DNA from 4 places in the Pseudomonas sp. SDO52101_S400 genome. Region 1 is predicted to be linked to each of the others. Evidence: predicted binding sites of a transcription regulator. Region 1 holds the regulator's gene; each other region holds the start of a gene.
The links. The regulator FliA, encoded in region 1, starts transcription of late flagellar genes. The targets are predictions, from matches to a motif close to CTAAAGTTTNNNNNNNNNNNGCCGNTAA.
Positions count from the first base shown of each region.

Region 1 (4,161 bases):
CGCCCGAATCGCCTTCGACGACCAGTTCTTCGATCATCTCGGCAACAGGGGAAGCCGGGGCTTCATCCGCCGATTGCGGCTCAGCCAGGCGCGCCAGGGCGGCCAGCAGTTCCGGGGTGGCGGCGGTGATCGGGCTACGATCGCGGACTTCGCTGAACATGCTGTTCACCGCGTCCAGCGCTTCAAGCACCACGTCCATCAGTTCTGCATCTACGCGACGCTCACCCTTGCGCAAGATGTCGAACACGTTTTCGGCGATGTGACAGCACTCCACCAGCTCATTGAGCTGAAGGAAGCCGGCGCCCCCTTTTACAGTGTGGAAACCGCGAAAAATTGCGTTGAGCAGATCTGCGTCATCCGGGCGGCTTTCCAGCTCGACCAGTTGTTCGGACAGTTGCTCAAGAATCTCGCCGGCCTCAACCAGGAAATCCTGAAGGATCTCTTCATCGGCGCCGAAGCTCATTAATGGGGTGCTCCTACAGGTCTAAAAACCCAAAAAAACTCAAAATCCAAGGCTGGATAGCAAATCGTCCACATCGTCCTGACCGGACACAACGTCTTCTCGTTTATCGGCATGAATCTGCGGACCTTCACCCTGCGAGAGATGTTTTTGTGGATCTTTTTCAGCGAGCATTGCTGCACGGTCATGTTCGATGCCCGCAAAGCGGTCAACCTGACTGGCCATGAGCACGAGCTTGAGCAGGTTGCTTTCGACTTCGGTGACCAATTGGGTCACGCGCTTGATCACCTGGCCGGTGAGGTCCTGGTAATCCTGGGCGAGCAGAATGTCGTTCAGATTGCTCGACACCGCGCGGTTGTCCGCGCTGCTGCGTGCCAGAAAACCGTCTACCCGACGCGCCAGTTCGCGGAACTCTTCAGCCCCGACTTCACGGCGCATGAAGCGTCCCCAGTCGGCACTCAAGGCCTGGGCTTCGTCAGCCAGACCATTGACCACCGGCGTGGCGCTTTCCACCAGGTCCATGGTGCGGTTGGCCGCCGCTTCAGTCAGCTTGACCACATAGCCCAGACGCTCGGTCGCATCAGTGATCTGCGACACTTCCTCGGCCTGCGGCATATGCGGGTCGATCTGGAAGTTGACGATTGCACTGTGCAGTTCGCGCGTGAGCTTGCCCACTTCCTGGTACAGGCCACGGTCACGGGTCTGATTGAGCTCATGGATCAGTTGCACAGCGTCGCCGAACCTGCCTTTTTCAAGGCTTTCGACCAGTTCGACCGCGTGTTTTTTCAGAGTCGACTCGAAGTCGCCCTGTGAAGATTCGTTATGCTCCATAGCTCCCCCGCGCGTCATCAGCCGATGCGTTCGAAAATCTTCTCGATTTTTTCTTTCAGCGCCTGAGCCGTGAAAGGTTTGACCACGTAGCCGTTAACGCCGGCCTGGGCCGCTTCGATGATCTGCTCGCGCTTGGCTTCAGCGGTCACCATCAGCACTGGCAAGTGCTTGAGTTTTTCATCGGCGCGCACGTGACGCAGCAGGTCGATACCGGTCATGCCAGGCATGTTCCAGTCGGTCACCAGAAAGTCGATGCTGCCGCTGTTGAGCACCGGAATGGCGGTGGTGCCATCGTCAGCTTCAACGGTGTTGGTGAACCCAAGGTCACGCAACAGGTTCTTGATGATCCGCCGCATCGTTGAGAAGTCATCAACGATGAGGATTTTCATGTCTTTGTTCAATTCGACCTCCAAGCAGTCTTAAACGCGCCCAGCACCTGGACGCGCCATTTCAATCAATCCGGCGTAGCACTCGATGACTGTCTGGAGCACAACAGAGCAAGACCGGTGCCGTTCACCACCGCACCAGCCTCGTTCGCAGCGTCCCCACACTGCCTTCAGCGCGCTCGCCACTCCCCCAAACGCCCCCGCAAGCGGGCCGCGCACTGGCTGTGTAACTGGCTGACCCGCGATTCACTGACGCCAAGGACTTCACCGATTTCCTTGAGGTTCAGCTCTTCGTCGTAGTACAGCGCCAACACCAGTCGCTCACGCTCCGGCAAATTGGCAATCGCGTCCGCCAACGCAGCCTGGAAGCGCTCATCTTCCAGATCGCGCGACGGCTCAAGATGAGCACTGGCGCCATCCTCGTGCAGCCCTTCGTGTTCGCCGTCCTGCAGCAGGTCGTCGAAACTGAACAGTCGGCTGCCCAGGGTGTCGTTCAAAATCCCGTAGTAATCGTCGAGACTCAATTGGAGTTCGGCCGCAACCTCGTGATCTTTAGCGTCACGGCCGGTTTTAGCTTCAATCGAGCGAATCGCGTCGCTGACCATACGGGTGTTGCGGTGAACCGAGCGCGGTGCCCAGTCCCCCTTGCGTACTTCATCGAGCATGGCGCCGCGGATCCGGATGCCCGCGTACGTTTCGAAACTGGCGCCTTTGCTGGCGTCGTATTTGGTCGAGACTTCCAACAGGCCGATCATCCCGGCCTGAATCAGATCTTCGACCTGCACACTGGCCGGCAATCGCGCCAGCAAGTGATAGGCGATGCGTTTGACCAGTGGCGCGTAACGCTCGATCAGCTCGTACTGCGCGTCACGTGCCGACTTCTTGTAGAAATTCATACCGCTGGCGGTCATAGCACAGGTCCTGCCGTTTGCTGCACGAGGCGCTCGACGAAAAATTCGAGGTGACCACGCGGGTTGGCGGGCAGCGGCCAGGTGTCGACCTTCTGCGCGATCGCCTTGAACGCCAGCGCGCACTTGGAACGCGGGAAGGCTTCATAGACCGCACGCTGCTTCTGCACCGCCTTGCGCACGCTTTCGTCGTAGGGCACCGCACCGACGTATTGTAGGGCGACGTCGAGGAAGCGATCCGTGACCTTGGTCAACTTGGCGAACAGATTGCGACCTTCCTGCGGGCTCTGGGCCATGTTGGCCAGGACGCGGAAGCGGTTCATGCCGTAATCGCGGTTGAGCAGTTTGATCAGCGCGTAGGCGTCGGTGATCGAGGTCGGCTCGTCGCAGACCACCAGCAACACTTCTTGCGCAGCGCGAACGAAACTGACTACCGAGTCACCAATACCCGCAGCGGTGTCGATCACCAGCACATCGAGATTGTCGCCGATGTCGCTGAATGCCTGAATCAGACCGGCATGCTGGGCCGGGCTCAGGTGAACCATGCTCTGGGTGCCGGAAGCGGCCGGCACGATGCGGATCCCGCCGGGACCTTGCAACAGCACGTCGCGCAGTTCGCAGCGGCCCTCGATCACATCGGCCAGGGTGCGTTTGGGAGTGAGGCCCAGCAGAACGTCGACGTTCGCCAGACCCAGGTCGGCGTCCAGCAGCATGACCCGACGGCCAAGCTCTGCCAGCGCCAGGGACAAGTTCACTGACACGTTAGTCTTGCCGACGCCACCTTTGCCGCCGGTCACCGCGATCACCTGTACGGGATGCATGCTGCCCATGTTATTTCTTTACCTTGTCTTGCATAGACGGAGGCCACATTACTGGCTGCGCGTTCACAACCGGAACAATGCATGGCAGACCATCGATGTAGGTACAAAAACTGTTCATTACCTCAGCCAACCTGCTTGGTCGGACTGTGGTAGATATCAGCGAACATGTCAGCCATGGCTTCTTCGCTGGGTTCTTCCTGCATTTGCACGCTGACGGCGCGGCTGACCAACTGATGACGGCGCGGCAGATGCAGATCATCCGGAATCCGAGGGCCGTCGGTCAGGTAGGCGACCGGCAGTTCATGACTGATTGCCAGGCTCAGCACTTCGCCGAGGCTGGCCGTCTCATCCAGTTTAGTCAGGATGCACCCGGCGAGCCCGCAACGCTTGTAACTGTGATAAGCGGCGGTTAGAACCTGTTTCTGGCTGGTGGTTGCGAGCACCAGATAATTTTTTGACCGAATGCCACGACTGGCCAGACTTTCCAGCTGCATACGCAGTGCCGGATCGCTGGCCTGCAGGCCGGCGGTATCGATCAGCACCACGCGCTTGCGCAGCAGTGGATCCAGCGCCTGCACCAGGGACTGGCCCGGGTCGACGTGGGTTACCGACACATTGAGGATCCGGCCCAGGGTTTTCAACTGTTCCTGAGCACCGATGCGGAAGCTGTCCATGCTCACCAGCGCAATGTTCTGCGCGCCGTACTTGAGCACGTAACGGGCCGCGAGCTTGGCCAAAGTGGTGGTCTTGCCCAT
Region 1 is NZ_JBSVWF010000090.1:4,719-8,879, reverse strand. It holds gene ACW9HX_RS27540 (chemotaxis protein CheA) at 1-463, opposite strand, end outside; gene ACW9HX_RS27535 (protein phosphatase CheZ) at 503-1,291, opposite strand; gene ACW9HX_RS27530 (chemotaxis response regulator CheY) at 1,309-1,680, opposite strand; gene fliA (RNA polymerase sigma factor FliA) at 1,848-2,588, opposite strand; gene fleN (flagellar synthesis regulator FleN) at 2,585-3,415, opposite strand; gene flhF (flagellar biosynthesis protein FlhF) at 3,529-4,161, opposite strand, start outside.

Region 2 (4,161 bases), on a different contig from region 1:
GTCGGTCATTTCCTGCTGGCGGCCGGAGCGCTCGGCGGTGTTATCCACAACTCTGGCCACTTGGCCGACAGCGACACGCAGGCGCTCGCTGGTGGTCAGCACTTCGCCGATCATCCCGCGCTGGCTGTCGAGGAAACGGTTGAAGCCCCGAGCGAGGTCGCCCAGTTCATCGGCGCGACTGGAATCTAACCGATGGGTCAAATCTCCACCACCGCTACCGATTGCTACCAATGCAGCTGTTACCTGACGAATCGGTCGCACCAGTCCCTGAGCCAGCCAGATCACCAGCGCCAGGCAAACCAGCGCCACCGCCAGACCGATGCCGCTGCTCATCCACATCGCCCGTCGGGCCTCAGCGTAGATCTGCGACTGTGGCACTTCGGCCACCAGCGTCCAGCCGAGATCACGCAAAGGCAGGCTGAAGGCGAGGAAGTCTTCGCCGTCGCGCTGGAAGCTGCTGCTGGTCGCAACTTTGTGGCCCATGACCGCTTGTGCTGCGTTGGCGCCGATCTGCTCCGTGAGGGTGCGCTTGCCGCTGAACTGCGCTTCGGGATGGACCTGGATCAGTCCGTCGGAACGCACGAGATAGACCTTGCCGCGCTCGCCAAAGCTGAAGTTGTGGATCAGCTCCGACAGCTCCTTCATGCTCAATCCGAGCCCCGCGACACCGACCACTTTGCCGGCCTGCTCGACCTTCAAATCGATGAACAGCGCCAGCTCTCCCGTGGCCCCGTCGTTGTCGATGTTCAGGGTGCGCGGCTGATTGCTGTCGAGAAACGAGTAGAACCACGCATCGGCCGGTTTGGCACGACTGAGGGTGCGATCCAGGCCTTTTTCGGTGATGTAGTGATTGGATTCGGTGCCGATGATCAGCGCGGTGAACGCCTTGTGTTCGGCGCGGATACCTTCCAGATACTGCGCGAAGCCCGCCGTTTTAGTGGAGTCTTCACCATTGGCCAGCCAATCGCGCACCATCGTGTTGCTGGCGATGTCTTTGGCGGCGGTGAGCGGTTGAACGAGAATTCGTTCGATGTCGTTGCGCGTCGCTTCGATGCTCGACGGCAACGCCTGCTCGACCAGATAGCTCTGGGCGAGGCGGTTGACCACCAGGGTATAAATGCCAACCACGATCAGGATACTGACCAGCAGGGCGGTGCCCATGCCGAGGATCAGCTGCCATTGAATACTGCGACGCCAGAACTGCATGGAGCACCCCCAAAGAATAAGAGGCTGAAACACTGCAACAGCCGTGCCGATTGTATACAACCCAATCGACAATCTTATTCTTTGGTTGTGCGCAACCCCATCAACCCTGATTGATGGTCTTGGCGATGGTCTCGACCGTGGCGCTGACTTGCTCTTGGTAACGCTCGAGTTCGTGCTGGTGCTGCTTCTTCATTTCAATCTGCTGCGAGCACAGATTCATCGCCGCCAGCACCAGCAGGCGGTCACCGATCAGCGTCGGGTATTTGCGTTTGGTGTCGGCCAGTGCGGCCTTGAGCATCAATGCGGCGTCCAGCAGGGTCTGTTCTTCCCCGGCCGGTGCCTTGATCGAATAGTCCTCCCCCATGATGGAGATGACTTTTACCCCTGCTGTGCCCTGGTTCATGCGCTGACAGGACCTGCGTTGACGCGATCAACCAGAGCCTGGATGCGCGCGGCGGTGGCGCCGTGCTTTTCTTCCTGTTCCATCAGGCTCAGTTGCAGGCTTTCGTTTTCATCCTTGGCCTGGGCCAGTTCCGTGGACAGGGTCTGGTTGGTTTCCGACAGGGTCTGGTTCTGTTGCACCAGATCGCTGACGAGCTGTTCCAATTGGCTGAGGGATGCTTCCAACATTTTGATCTTCCAGGGCTTTTTCAAAGGGCGCGTACGATAAAGAAAAGTCGTCGTGGATGCCAGGGTTAAACCGGCGCAAGGCCTTGATTTTCCTGGTGGCCGACCGTTCCTGCGAGTGTTAGAGACTGTGATCTGCCGATCTGGTTCCTGCACTTCGTCGCCCGGCCCCTTATGCGACAAATACGCGCACCGCCTCAAGACTTTAGTCGTATGACCGATAAGTCATCCAACAGCAGTCTCAGCCCGCATGGATGCGGCCCTTCCCTGGTAATCGCACCATGTCCCTTCGCAATATGAATATCGCCCCCCGGGCGTTCACCGGTTTCGCCCTGATCGGCGGCCTGATGCTGATTCTCGGCGTGTTCGCCCTGAACCAGATGAGCAAGATCCGCGGCGCCGCCGAAAACATCACCACCACCAGCGTGCCGAGCATCAAGAACCTCGACGAGTTCACCCAGCTGACCCTGCGCCTGCGGGTGCTGTCGTACCGTTTGCTGGTGAACCGCGAGCCGGACGTCCAGCAAAAAACCATCGAACTGCTGGAGATGCGCAACCAGCAGATCCGCAAGGCCCAGACCGATTACGAGCCGTTGATCGGCAGCCCGGCAGAACGTGCGGCCTATGACCAGTACGTGCAGTTGCTGGGTCAGTACCGCCAGATCGAAGACCGGATGAAAACCCTGTCGCGCAACAATCAGGTGGATGAGCTGCGCAATCTGCTGAACACTCAGTTGCTCGACAACTCCGAAGCAATGAACACCGTGCTCAATCGCCTGATGCAGATCAACGGCGAGCAGATCAGCAACACCAACCAGCAAGCCGCCGAGCAGTTTTCTTCGGCCTTCAGTCTGGTGGTGACGCTGCTGGTGATCGCCACCGGCCTGACCTTCCTGTTTGCCTGGCTGCTGACCCTGAGCATCACCAAGCCGATCTCCAAAGCACTGGATGCGGCGGAAACCATCGCTGAAGGCAACCTGACCCAGCCGATTCACGTTGACGGCACCGACGAAGCCGGGCGCCTGCTGGCGGCCATGGCCAAGATGCAATCGAAACTGCGCGACACCCTGCAACGCATTTCCGGCTCGGCAACGCAGCTTGCGTCTGCAGCGGAAGAGCTGAACAGCGTCACCGACGAAAGCGCCCGTGGCCTGACCCAGCAAAACAACGAAATCGAGCAGGCCGCCACCGCAGTCAACGAGATGACCAGCGCGGTTGAAGAAGTTGCACGCAACGCGGTCAGCACCTCGGAAGCCTCGAAGAACGCCACTACTTCCGCCGGCGACGGTCGCGATCTGGTGCAGGAAACCGTCAGCGCCATCGAACGCATGAGCGCCGACGTGCAGAGCACCGCCACCCTGATCGGTGATCTGGCCAACGAATCCCGCGACATCGGCAAGGTGCTGGACGTGATCCGTGGCCTGGCTGACCAGACCAACCTGCTGGCACTCAACGCCGCCATCGAAGCGGCCCGTGCCGGTGAGGCCGGCCGTGGTTTTGCTGTGGTGGCCGACGAAGTCCGTGCCTTGGCGCACCGTACTCAGCAATCGACCAGCGAAATCGAGCGCATGATCGGCAGCATCCAGAGCGGCACCGAGCACGCGGTGGATTCGATGCGCAACAGCACCGAGCGCGCCGAATCGACTCTGAACATCGCCCGTGGCGCTGGTATGTCGCTGGACACCATCAACAGCGCCATCGTTGAAATCAACGAGCGCAACCTGGTGATCGCCAGCGCCGCCGAAGAGCAGGCGCAGGTAGCGCGGGAAGTGGACCGCAACCTGGTGAACATTCGCGATCTGTCGGTGCAATCGGCGACCGGCGCGAATCAGACCAGTGCGGCGAGTAACGAGCTGTCGCGCCTGGCGCTGGATCTGAACAATATGGTTGGGCGGTTTAGCCTTTGATTTTTTAGATCAAGGTCAAGGTCAAAAGCTACCCCCTCACCCCAGCCCTCTCCCCAAGGGGGCGAGGGGGAAAGGGAGCAGATCTTCGTGCTTTTCAGAACCTGAGCTCGACTCAATATTTCAGGTCGATGTAACCCGAGAGAACCACTCGATCAGCCCCCTCTTCCCCCGGGTGTATGTACCGGAGGGAGAGGGAGCAGATTGGGGGCTTTTCAGATCCTGAGTTCGACTTGCTATTTCAAGTCGCTGTAGCTCATACAAACACCACGATCGGTCCCCTCTCCCTCCGGGAGAGGGTTAGGGTGAGGGCAACAATCGCAAGCCGAACCCAAATCTGAATAGCCCACAGAAAAACCTTTTTGACAGCATCACATTTCAACAGGTTAGAATCGCTGGCACGCAGACTGCATGGTCAGTTTGT
Region 2 is NZ_JBSVWF010000014.1:56,492-60,652, forward strand. It holds gene ACW9HX_RS09445 (methyl-accepting chemotaxis protein) at 1-1,206, opposite strand, end outside; gene ACW9HX_RS09450 (cell division protein ZapA) at 1,307-1,609, opposite strand; gene ACW9HX_RS09455 (hypothetical protein) at 1,606-1,836, opposite strand; gene ACW9HX_RS09460 (methyl-accepting chemotaxis protein) at 2,115-3,740, shown strand.
Region 2: the regulator FliA is predicted to act here: its motif matches at 2,030-2,057, upstream of ACW9HX_RS09460 (methyl-accepting chemotaxis protein).

Region 3 (4,161 bases), on a different contig from region 1:
GGCGACGATCGCCGTGACCAGGCCGATGCCCGTCAGCCCCAGTTTTGGCAGGCCGAACATGCCGGTAATCAACGCGTAATTGAGCAGAAAGTTGGCCACCGTGCCGGCGAGGCTGATGACCATCACCGGCGTTGCCCGGCCAATGGCGCTGGTGAAACCGCGCAAGGCCATGAAGCTCAGGTAGCCGGGCAGGGCAAACGGCAGAGCAATCAGAAATTGCCCGGCAGCGTTGACGTTGGTTTCGGTCTGGCCGAACAGCAACAGTACCGGTTTGAGGTTCCACAACAGCAGCCCGGCACCAAGCGCCATCAGCCACGCCAGCCACAATCCGGCCTGGGTCAGTTTGGCGGCGCCGAGAATGTCGCCGGCACCCTGACGGATCGCCACCAGGGTGCCGACTGCCGCGATCACGCCGATGCAGAAGATCGACACGAACGAATAGCTCGCCGCACCCAGACCGCCGCCGGCCAGTGCTTCAGGACTGAGGCGGGCCATCATCAGGGTGTCGGTCAGCACCATCAGCATGTGCGCCAACTGCGAGGCGATCAACGGCCCCGCCAGCCGCAGGATGGCCCGGAGTTCGGTACGCACAGGACGCTGCATGGTGTTCACATCCGTATAAAAGAGGAAGCAAGAGACCGTCGATTCTCAGGGTTTGGCGCGGGTTGCACAAAGGGATAAAAAGGATGGGTGGCATGATTAAAACTCATCCAGGAGCAATTCTGCTAAGTTGGCGCAATCCCGCCATTGGAGCGTTGTGTATGTCTCGTCGTCTGCCTCCCTTGTATGCCCTGCGCGCATTCGAAGCGGCGGCACGCCACAGTTCGTTCACCCGCGCCGCCGAAGAATTGTCGATCACTCAGAGTGCTGTGAGCCGGCATATCCGGACGCTGGAGGAGCACTTCGCCTGTCGGCTGTTCCATCGCAGCGGACGCAACCTGCAACTGACCGAATCGGCGCGCCTGTTGCTGCCGGGCATCCGCGAGGGTTTCGCCGCATTGGAGCGAGCCTGCAATACCTTGCGCGCCGAAGATGACATCCTGCGCATGAAGGCCCCGTCGACCCTGACCATGCGCTGGTTGCTGGCGCGGCTCAGTCGCTTCCGCCATTTGCAGCCGGGCAATGAAGTGCAACTGACCAGTGCGTGGATGGATGTGGATTCGGTGGATTTCAACAACGAACCCTTCGATTGCGCGGTGCTGCTGAGCGACGGGCATTTTCCGCCGGACTGGGAGGCCAGCCTGCTGTTTCCGGAAGAGCTGATTCCGGTGGGCGCCCCAAACCTTTTGCACGACCAGCCCTGGGATGTGGCGCGACTGGCCAGCGCCGAACTGCTGCACCCGACGCCGGATCGCCGCGACTGGCGCAGTTGGCTTGAGCACATGGGGTTGTCCGATCAGGTGTCGCTCAAGGGCGGGCAGGTGTTCGATACCCTGGAGCTGGGAATGATCGCGGCGGCGCGGGGTTACGGTGTGTCCATGGGCGATCTGTTGATGGTGGCCGAGGATGTGGCGCAAGGTCGCTTGAGTCTGCCGTGGCCGACCGCCGTCGCCAGCGGACTGAATTACTACCTGGTGTGGCCGAGAACCCGCCCGGGAGGTGAACGTTTGCGCCGCCTCAGCGACTTCCTGCAAGGCGAAGTGCGGGCCATGGCGCTTCCGGCGGTGACGCGCTTGAGCTGAAACGTTCGAGCCGCCACAATGCCGGCCTTGTGCCATAACCCTGCTATTCGCTCAAGTATTCGGTTCTACCGCCGAATACGTGCATGTGGAACCGTCGTGCCGGTCTCCACGATTACACCCCACTATTAGAATTTTCCGAGCAAGTGCTGCGATCAAGGAGGATCCGGTGGCTCGGCCAGGAGCTGTCCATGTCTCAACCTCGCGCTCGGATCGCCTCGCAGCTGGGCCTCGCGCTCGCCGTGATACTGGCGGTTGTCATCAGTGGCAGTACGGTGTTCGCCCTGCGTTCGCTGGACACCGCCAACCTTGCCACCCGTGAAGAACACCTGGCCAGCGAAGCACGTCTGCTCGCCGACCAGTTGAGCACCTTCCACGGCACGCTGCGCGAAAGCACCCAGCGCCTGAGCGGGCTGTTCGAGAAGCGCTTCAGCGCGGGTTTGAGCATTCACCCGGATGAACCCGTGACGGTTGCCGGCACGCAGACGCCGGGCCTGCACCTGGGCGGCGAAGTGCTGAACAACAACTTCAAGGAAGTCGACGAGTTCAAGCAGATGACGGCCGGCGTCGCCACGCTGTTCGTGCGCAGTGGCGAAGACTTCGTGCGGGTCAGCACCTCGCTGACCAAACAGGACGGTACGCGTGCCATCGGCACCTTGCTCGATCATGCGCACCCGGCTTATGCGAAGTTGATGGCGGGGCAGGGCTATGTCGGCCGTGCCTTGCTGTTCGATCGCTCGTACATGACCCAATACACCCCGGTGCGCGATGGCAGCGGCAAGGTGATTGCGGTGCTGTTCGTCGGCTTCGATTACACCGACGCGCAGAACATCCAATTCGATAACCTCAAGCGCTTCCGCATTGGCCAGAGCGGTTCGCTGGCGCTGCTGGACGAGAAGAACCAGTGGCTGGTGGCGCCGGCCGGTGTGCAGGCTCTGGATCAAGCGGTTCCTGTGATCAATGATCTGGCGAAAGCACCGGGTAAAGGCCGGTTCTGGAGCGACAAGTCCGAAGACTTTTACAGCATCGCCGTGCCGTTCGAAGGCGGTCCATGGTCGGTGGTGGCGAGCATGCCGAAGGCGGAGATCCGCGCGGTGACCTGGAGCGTGGGCACCCAACTGGCGATCGGCAGTCTGTTGGCGATGCTGCTGGCGGTCGGCTCTGTGGTCTGGTTGCTGCGCAGCAAGCTGGCGCCTTTGGGCGATCTGGTGCGTCAGGCCGAAGCCTTGGGCGCCGGTGATCTGAGCGTGCGCCTGAATGTGTCGAGCAATGATGAAATCGGCCAGTTGGCCCGCGCCTTCAACCAGATGAGCCAGGCCCTGTCGACCATGGTCGAACACATCCGCCGCTCCTCGGAAGAGGTCAACAGCCGGGCCCAGGCGCTGTCCGGTTTGTCCGGTGGTGCTTATGAAGGCATGGAGCAGCAGTCGGGTGAAATCACCAGCATGGCCGGCGCCGTGGAAGAGTTCAGCGCCACCTCGCTGAACATCGCCGACAACATGGGCAACACCCAGCGTCTGGCCCAGGAAAACGCGCAACAGACCCAGATCGGGCGCACGTCGATGGAAGAGGCTTCTTCCTCGCTGGAGCAAATCGCTGGTGCACTGAACACCACCGCGACCGTGATCAACACCCTCGGTCAGCGCTCCCAGGAAATCGGCGGCATCGTCAGCGTGATCACCTCGATTGCCGAGCAGACCAACCTGCTGGCGCTCAACGCTGCGATTGAAGCCGCGCGCGCCGGTGAACAGGGCCGTGGCTTTGCCGTGGTGGCAGACGAAGTGCGCAACCTCGCTTCGCGCACCCGTCAGGCGACTGACGAAATCTCCGGGATGATTCACAGCATCCAGCAGGAAACCGGCAACGCCATCAGCACCATGGAGCAGGGCAACCTGCTGATGCAGGAAGGCCTGTCGCGCAACGCCAATGTCGCGTCGGCGCTGGCGCGGATCGATGAGCAGAGCCGCTCGGCAGGGCAACAGTTTGCTGCGATTACTACGGCGACCCAGGAGCAGAGCAGTACCGCTACGTTGCTGAGCAGTAACCTGCAAAGCATTGCGCTGGCCAACAGTGAGCAGCGTGAGGTGGTGTCGAACCTGGCGGTGACGGCCAAGGAGCTGGAGAAACTGGCAGCGGATCTGCGTTCCGAGGTTGATCGGTTTCGTTGATGCGGCGTGCCGGTTATTGGTACGCGGAGAGGTCTTCGCTGGAGTCGACCTCTCCCCACTCCCCTGAATAGGCAACCGCCTGGATCGCTACCCGACCGGCGTCGATGACGCGCTGCAGGGTATTGGTCATGTGCATCTTGTCGCACTGGCTTGAGGTTAATTCATCCCGTAGCCGCACGACTTCTGCCCAACCTGCGGGCGTGAAGCGCAGCAGCCCCATGTACTGGCCTTCGACTTCCCCCACCGATTGCGGTTTGTTGCCGATTTCGGCCAGCGTGTCGTCGCTATTGAGCCGGAATGTTTCAGCATCCAGC
Region 3 is NZ_JBSVWF010000011.1:113,333-117,493, reverse strand. It holds gene ACW9HX_RS08200 (NorM family multidrug efflux MATE transporter) at 1-603, opposite strand, end outside; gene ACW9HX_RS08195 (LysR substrate-binding domain-containing protein) at 762-1,682, shown strand; gene ACW9HX_RS08190 (methyl-accepting chemotaxis protein) at 1,871-3,847, shown strand; gene ACW9HX_RS08185 (phosphocholine cytidylyltransferase family protein) at 3,861-4,161, opposite strand, start outside.
Region 3: the regulator FliA is predicted to act here: its motif matches at 1,733-1,760, upstream of ACW9HX_RS08190 (methyl-accepting chemotaxis protein).

Region 4 (4,161 bases), on a different contig from region 1:
ATGGCCGTACGCTGGTTTGCCGAAGGACGGCTGACCCTCGGCGAGCAAGGTGCTTTACTGGATGGCCAGTTACTCGGGGCCAGCGGTCACTTGATTCGAAACTAGGAGATTTTATGCGTCGCGCCCTGCTCTTCGCTTGCGCTCTGCTCGCCCTGCCTTTCGCCCAGGCGGCAGACCTTCAACCGTTCTCCGCCAGCTACACAGCCGACTGGAAACAGTTGCCCATGAGCGGCACTGCCGAACGCAGTCTGACCAAGGAAGCCAACGGCGTCTGGAAGCTCACCTTCAAGGCTTCGATGATGATCGCCAGCCTGTCCGAGGAAAGCACCCTGACCCTGGACAAGGACACCCTGCTCCCGCAGTCCTACCACTTCGAACGTGGCGGTCTGGGCAAAGCGAAAAAGGCTGATCTGGACTTCGACTGGACCACCAAAATGGTCACCGGCACCGATCGCGGCGACGCGGTGAAAGTCCCGCTGAACCGTGGCATGGTCGACAAGTCCACTTACCAGCTTGCACTTCAGCATGACGTTGCCTCCGGCAAGAAGACCATGAGCTATCAAGTGGTCGACGGTGGCGATGTCGATACCTATGACTTCCGCGTCCTGGGTACCGAGAAAGTCGAAACCAAGGCTGGCAAGATCGACGCCATCAAGGTCGAGCGCGTGCGCGACCCGACGCAAAGCAAACGCACCACCGTGATGTGGTTCGCCAAGGACTGGGACTACCTGCTGGTCCGCCTGCAACAGGTCGAAACCGACGGCAAGGAGTACAACATCATGCTCCTGGACGGCACGGTCAACGGCAAGACTGTCAAAGGCAGCTGATCCAACAAAAAGCCCCGCAAATGCGGGGCTTTTTTTCGCCTGTCGATCGGTGATCAAACCGAGAACTTCGCCACCATGTTGTTCAGATCCACCGCCAGCCGCGACAATTCCTGGCTCGCGGCGCTGGTCTGATTGGCCCCGGCCGAAGTCTGCATCGCCAGATCGCGGATGTTCATCAGATTGCGGTCCACCTCCCGCGCCACCGCGGCCTGCTCTTCCGACGCACTGGCGATCACCAGATTGCGCTCATTGATCAGGGTGAACGCCGAAGCAATTTCCTCCAGCGCCACCCCGGCAGCTTTCGCCAGATCGAGCGTCGAACGCGCACGGACATTGCTTTGCTGCATCGAACTGACCGCCGAATCGGTGCCCTGCTGGATGCCGCCGATCATCTGTTCGATTTCCTGAGTCGACTGCTGAGTGCGATGGGCCAACGCCCGGACCTCATCGGCCACCACCGCGAAACCACGCCCGGCGTCACCGGCGCGTGCCGCTTCGATCGCTGCGTTCAATGCCAGGAGATTGGTCTGTTCGGCAATCGAGCGGATCACCTCCAGCACTTTGCTGATGCTGTAGACCTTCTGCGCCAGATCCTCCACCTGCGTGGCATTGGCAGTGACATCGTCCGCCAGCAGCTCGATGGACGACACGGTCTGCTGCACTTGCTCACGGCCATGCTGGGCGATGCGGTCCGACTCGCGCGACGCCTCGGAAGTCGCCACGGCGTTGCTGGCAACCTCCTCCACCGCAGCGGTCATCTGATTCACCGCCGTAGCGGCCTGCTCGATCTCCAGGCTCTGCTGATGCAACCCGCGCGTCGCATCTTCGGTCACGCAGCTCAGCTCTTCAGAAGCCGAGGCCAATTGACTGGAAGACTCCGAAATCCGCCGGATGGTGTCGCGCAGGTTGTGCTGCATGCTTTTGAGCGCGTGCAGCAGCCGCGCCGGCTCATCCTTGCCGATAATACTGATATCGCCAGTCAGGTCGCCGCCAGCCACCACTTCGGCAACCCCCAGCGATTGCGAGAGCGGCACCACGATGCTGCGGGTCAGCAGCAGCGCCAGACCAATGGTGATCAACGCAGTGATACCGATCATCACTCCGACCCAAACCCGCGAATTGATGAACACCAGGCGCGCAGCCTCAGTGGCGAGGTTGGCATTGTGCTTGTTCAGCTCCACCAGCTCTTTAAGGGTCACAGCAATGTCATCGGCCAGCGGGCTCATCTGCGCATTGAGAATGCTCGCCGCCTCTTCCACCCGGTTTTGGGCCGACAGCGCCATCACTTGGGCCTGAAACTCCAAATACTTGTGTTCGGCCACCTTGAAGCGGTCGAACAGCGCCCGCTCTTCCGGCAACACGATCAACACGTCGTAGCGCTGCTGGGCCTCGCTCAACACACCGCGCAGCTCGTTGAGCTTGCCGACATTCTGATCAAGCGCCTGAGGATCGCGATTGAGCAGCAGGCGCATGGTCAGGGCGCGCAGGCGCAGCATGTCCTGACTCATTTCACCCACCGCCATCACACTCGGCAGCCAGTTGTTGTCGACCTCATCGGACTGGGCACGCATGTTCGACATCTGCATCAGGGCGAACGCGCCAAGGCCAAACACCATCAGCGCCAACAGGCCGAAGCCCAGCCCCGCACGGGGGGCAATATTGAGACTACGGATACTCATTGCTCTGGTTCCTTCCAAAAGCGCTGCATCAACCCTGCAGCTGGCTGCTTTAGAAGGTATCGGCCCGGCGAAAATTTGCGTAAGACCAAAACGTGATATCAAAAGGCCTTAATACTTCGAACTCTCGGCATTAACGATTCAGCGAAGGTTTGCCGGACTTGAACGCTGTTCGCGGCAAGATCAACGGCAAGTTACCTGTAAACCTTGAAACAGGTCGACAGACGAAACACCGACACAAGTATTCCTCGGCCTACCGGCATAACCTGCCGCCCTGCCGCGCACCGGCAAGAAAGTGGAACGCGCCCCCTGTGGGAATGCTCTATACCTGCAAGGTCTTATTTGATCGAATGACTTTTCCTACTGCTTGCGAGGTTCACATGACCGTCACCGTCAATACCATCTCCGCCGAAGGTTTCCGTCACACCGTCCAGATCGATGAGCATGAACTGTTTGCCGATGTTCCGACGACTGCCGGCGGCGAAGGCTCGGCTCCGGAGCCGCACGATTATTTCGACGCCGCCCTCGGTGCCTGCAAGGCCCTGACGCTGAAGTTGTACGCAAAGAAAAAAGACATCCCGCTCACTGGCGTCGGTGTCGAGGTCAAGCGCGACAACAGCCAGGAACAGAAAGGCAAATACGCCCTGCACGTCACCCTGACGCTAAAAGGTGTACTCACCGACGCACAGCGCGAAGAACTGTTGCGAGTCGCTGATCGCTGCCCGATCCACAAACTGATGACCACCAGCGAAGTCACCATCGAAACCCATGCCCCACAAGGCTTCGACAGCCAGTAATCACCAAGACGACACCGGCGGGTTATGCTCCACGCATCACCCGCTCAGCCTGGAATGGACCATGGACACCCAACCCCTGATCATCCGCCCACGCGCCGAAGACGTCGAAGGGCAGCCGATCCTGCGCCCGTTGCCGTCAGCAAAATGCCGCAGCGTCGGGCCCTTCGTGTTTTTCGATCACATGCTTGAAACGGTTTATCCCGCCGGCAAAGGGATGAACATCCGACAGCATCCGCACATCGGCCTGTCGACCCTGACCTATTTGTTCGAGGGGCAGATCCAGCACAAGGACAGCCTCGGCTCCGATCAAGTCGTCAGCGCCGGCGATGTCAGCTGGATGACGGCAGGCAGCGCGATCGCCCACGTCGAGCGCACACCCGAACCGCTGTGGGAACAAAGCTTCAAGATGCACGGGCTGCAAATCTGGCTCGCCTCGCCCAAGGAACACGAACAGGGTCCCGGGCATTACAGCCATCACCCGGCGTCGACATTGCCGGTCAGCGATAACCTCGGCGTGCAGATCCGCATGATTGCCGGGTCAGGCTTTTGTCTGGAATCACCGGTGCCGGTGCTTTCTCCGACGCTGTATGCCGAACTGAAGATGCAGACTGCAACCACCCTGCTGATCCCGACCGAACATGACGAGCGGGCGCTCTATGTGTTGAGCGGCGATGTGCAGTTGAATGGCGAAGCGGTCGAGCCGCATGCGCTGGTGGTGTTGCCGGCCGGGGAAGAGATGAGCCTGTTCGCCGAGAGCGACAGTCATGCCGTACTGTTCGGCGGCGCACCACTGGACGGGCCACGGCGGATCAACTGGAATTTCGTTGCGAGCGATCCGGCGGCCATCGATGAGGCGCGGCG
Region 4 is NZ_JBSVWF010000030.1:15,127-19,287, forward strand. It holds gene purN (phosphoribosylglycinamide formyltransferase) at 1-105, shown strand, start outside; gene ACW9HX_RS16340 (DUF3108 domain-containing protein) at 114-827, shown strand; gene ACW9HX_RS16345 (methyl-accepting chemotaxis protein) at 881-2,506, opposite strand; gene ACW9HX_RS16350 (OsmC family protein) at 2,884-3,300, shown strand; gene ACW9HX_RS16355 (pirin family protein) at 3,362-4,161, shown strand, end outside.
Region 4: the regulator FliA is predicted to act here: its motif matches at 2,687-2,714, upstream of ACW9HX_RS16345 (methyl-accepting chemotaxis protein).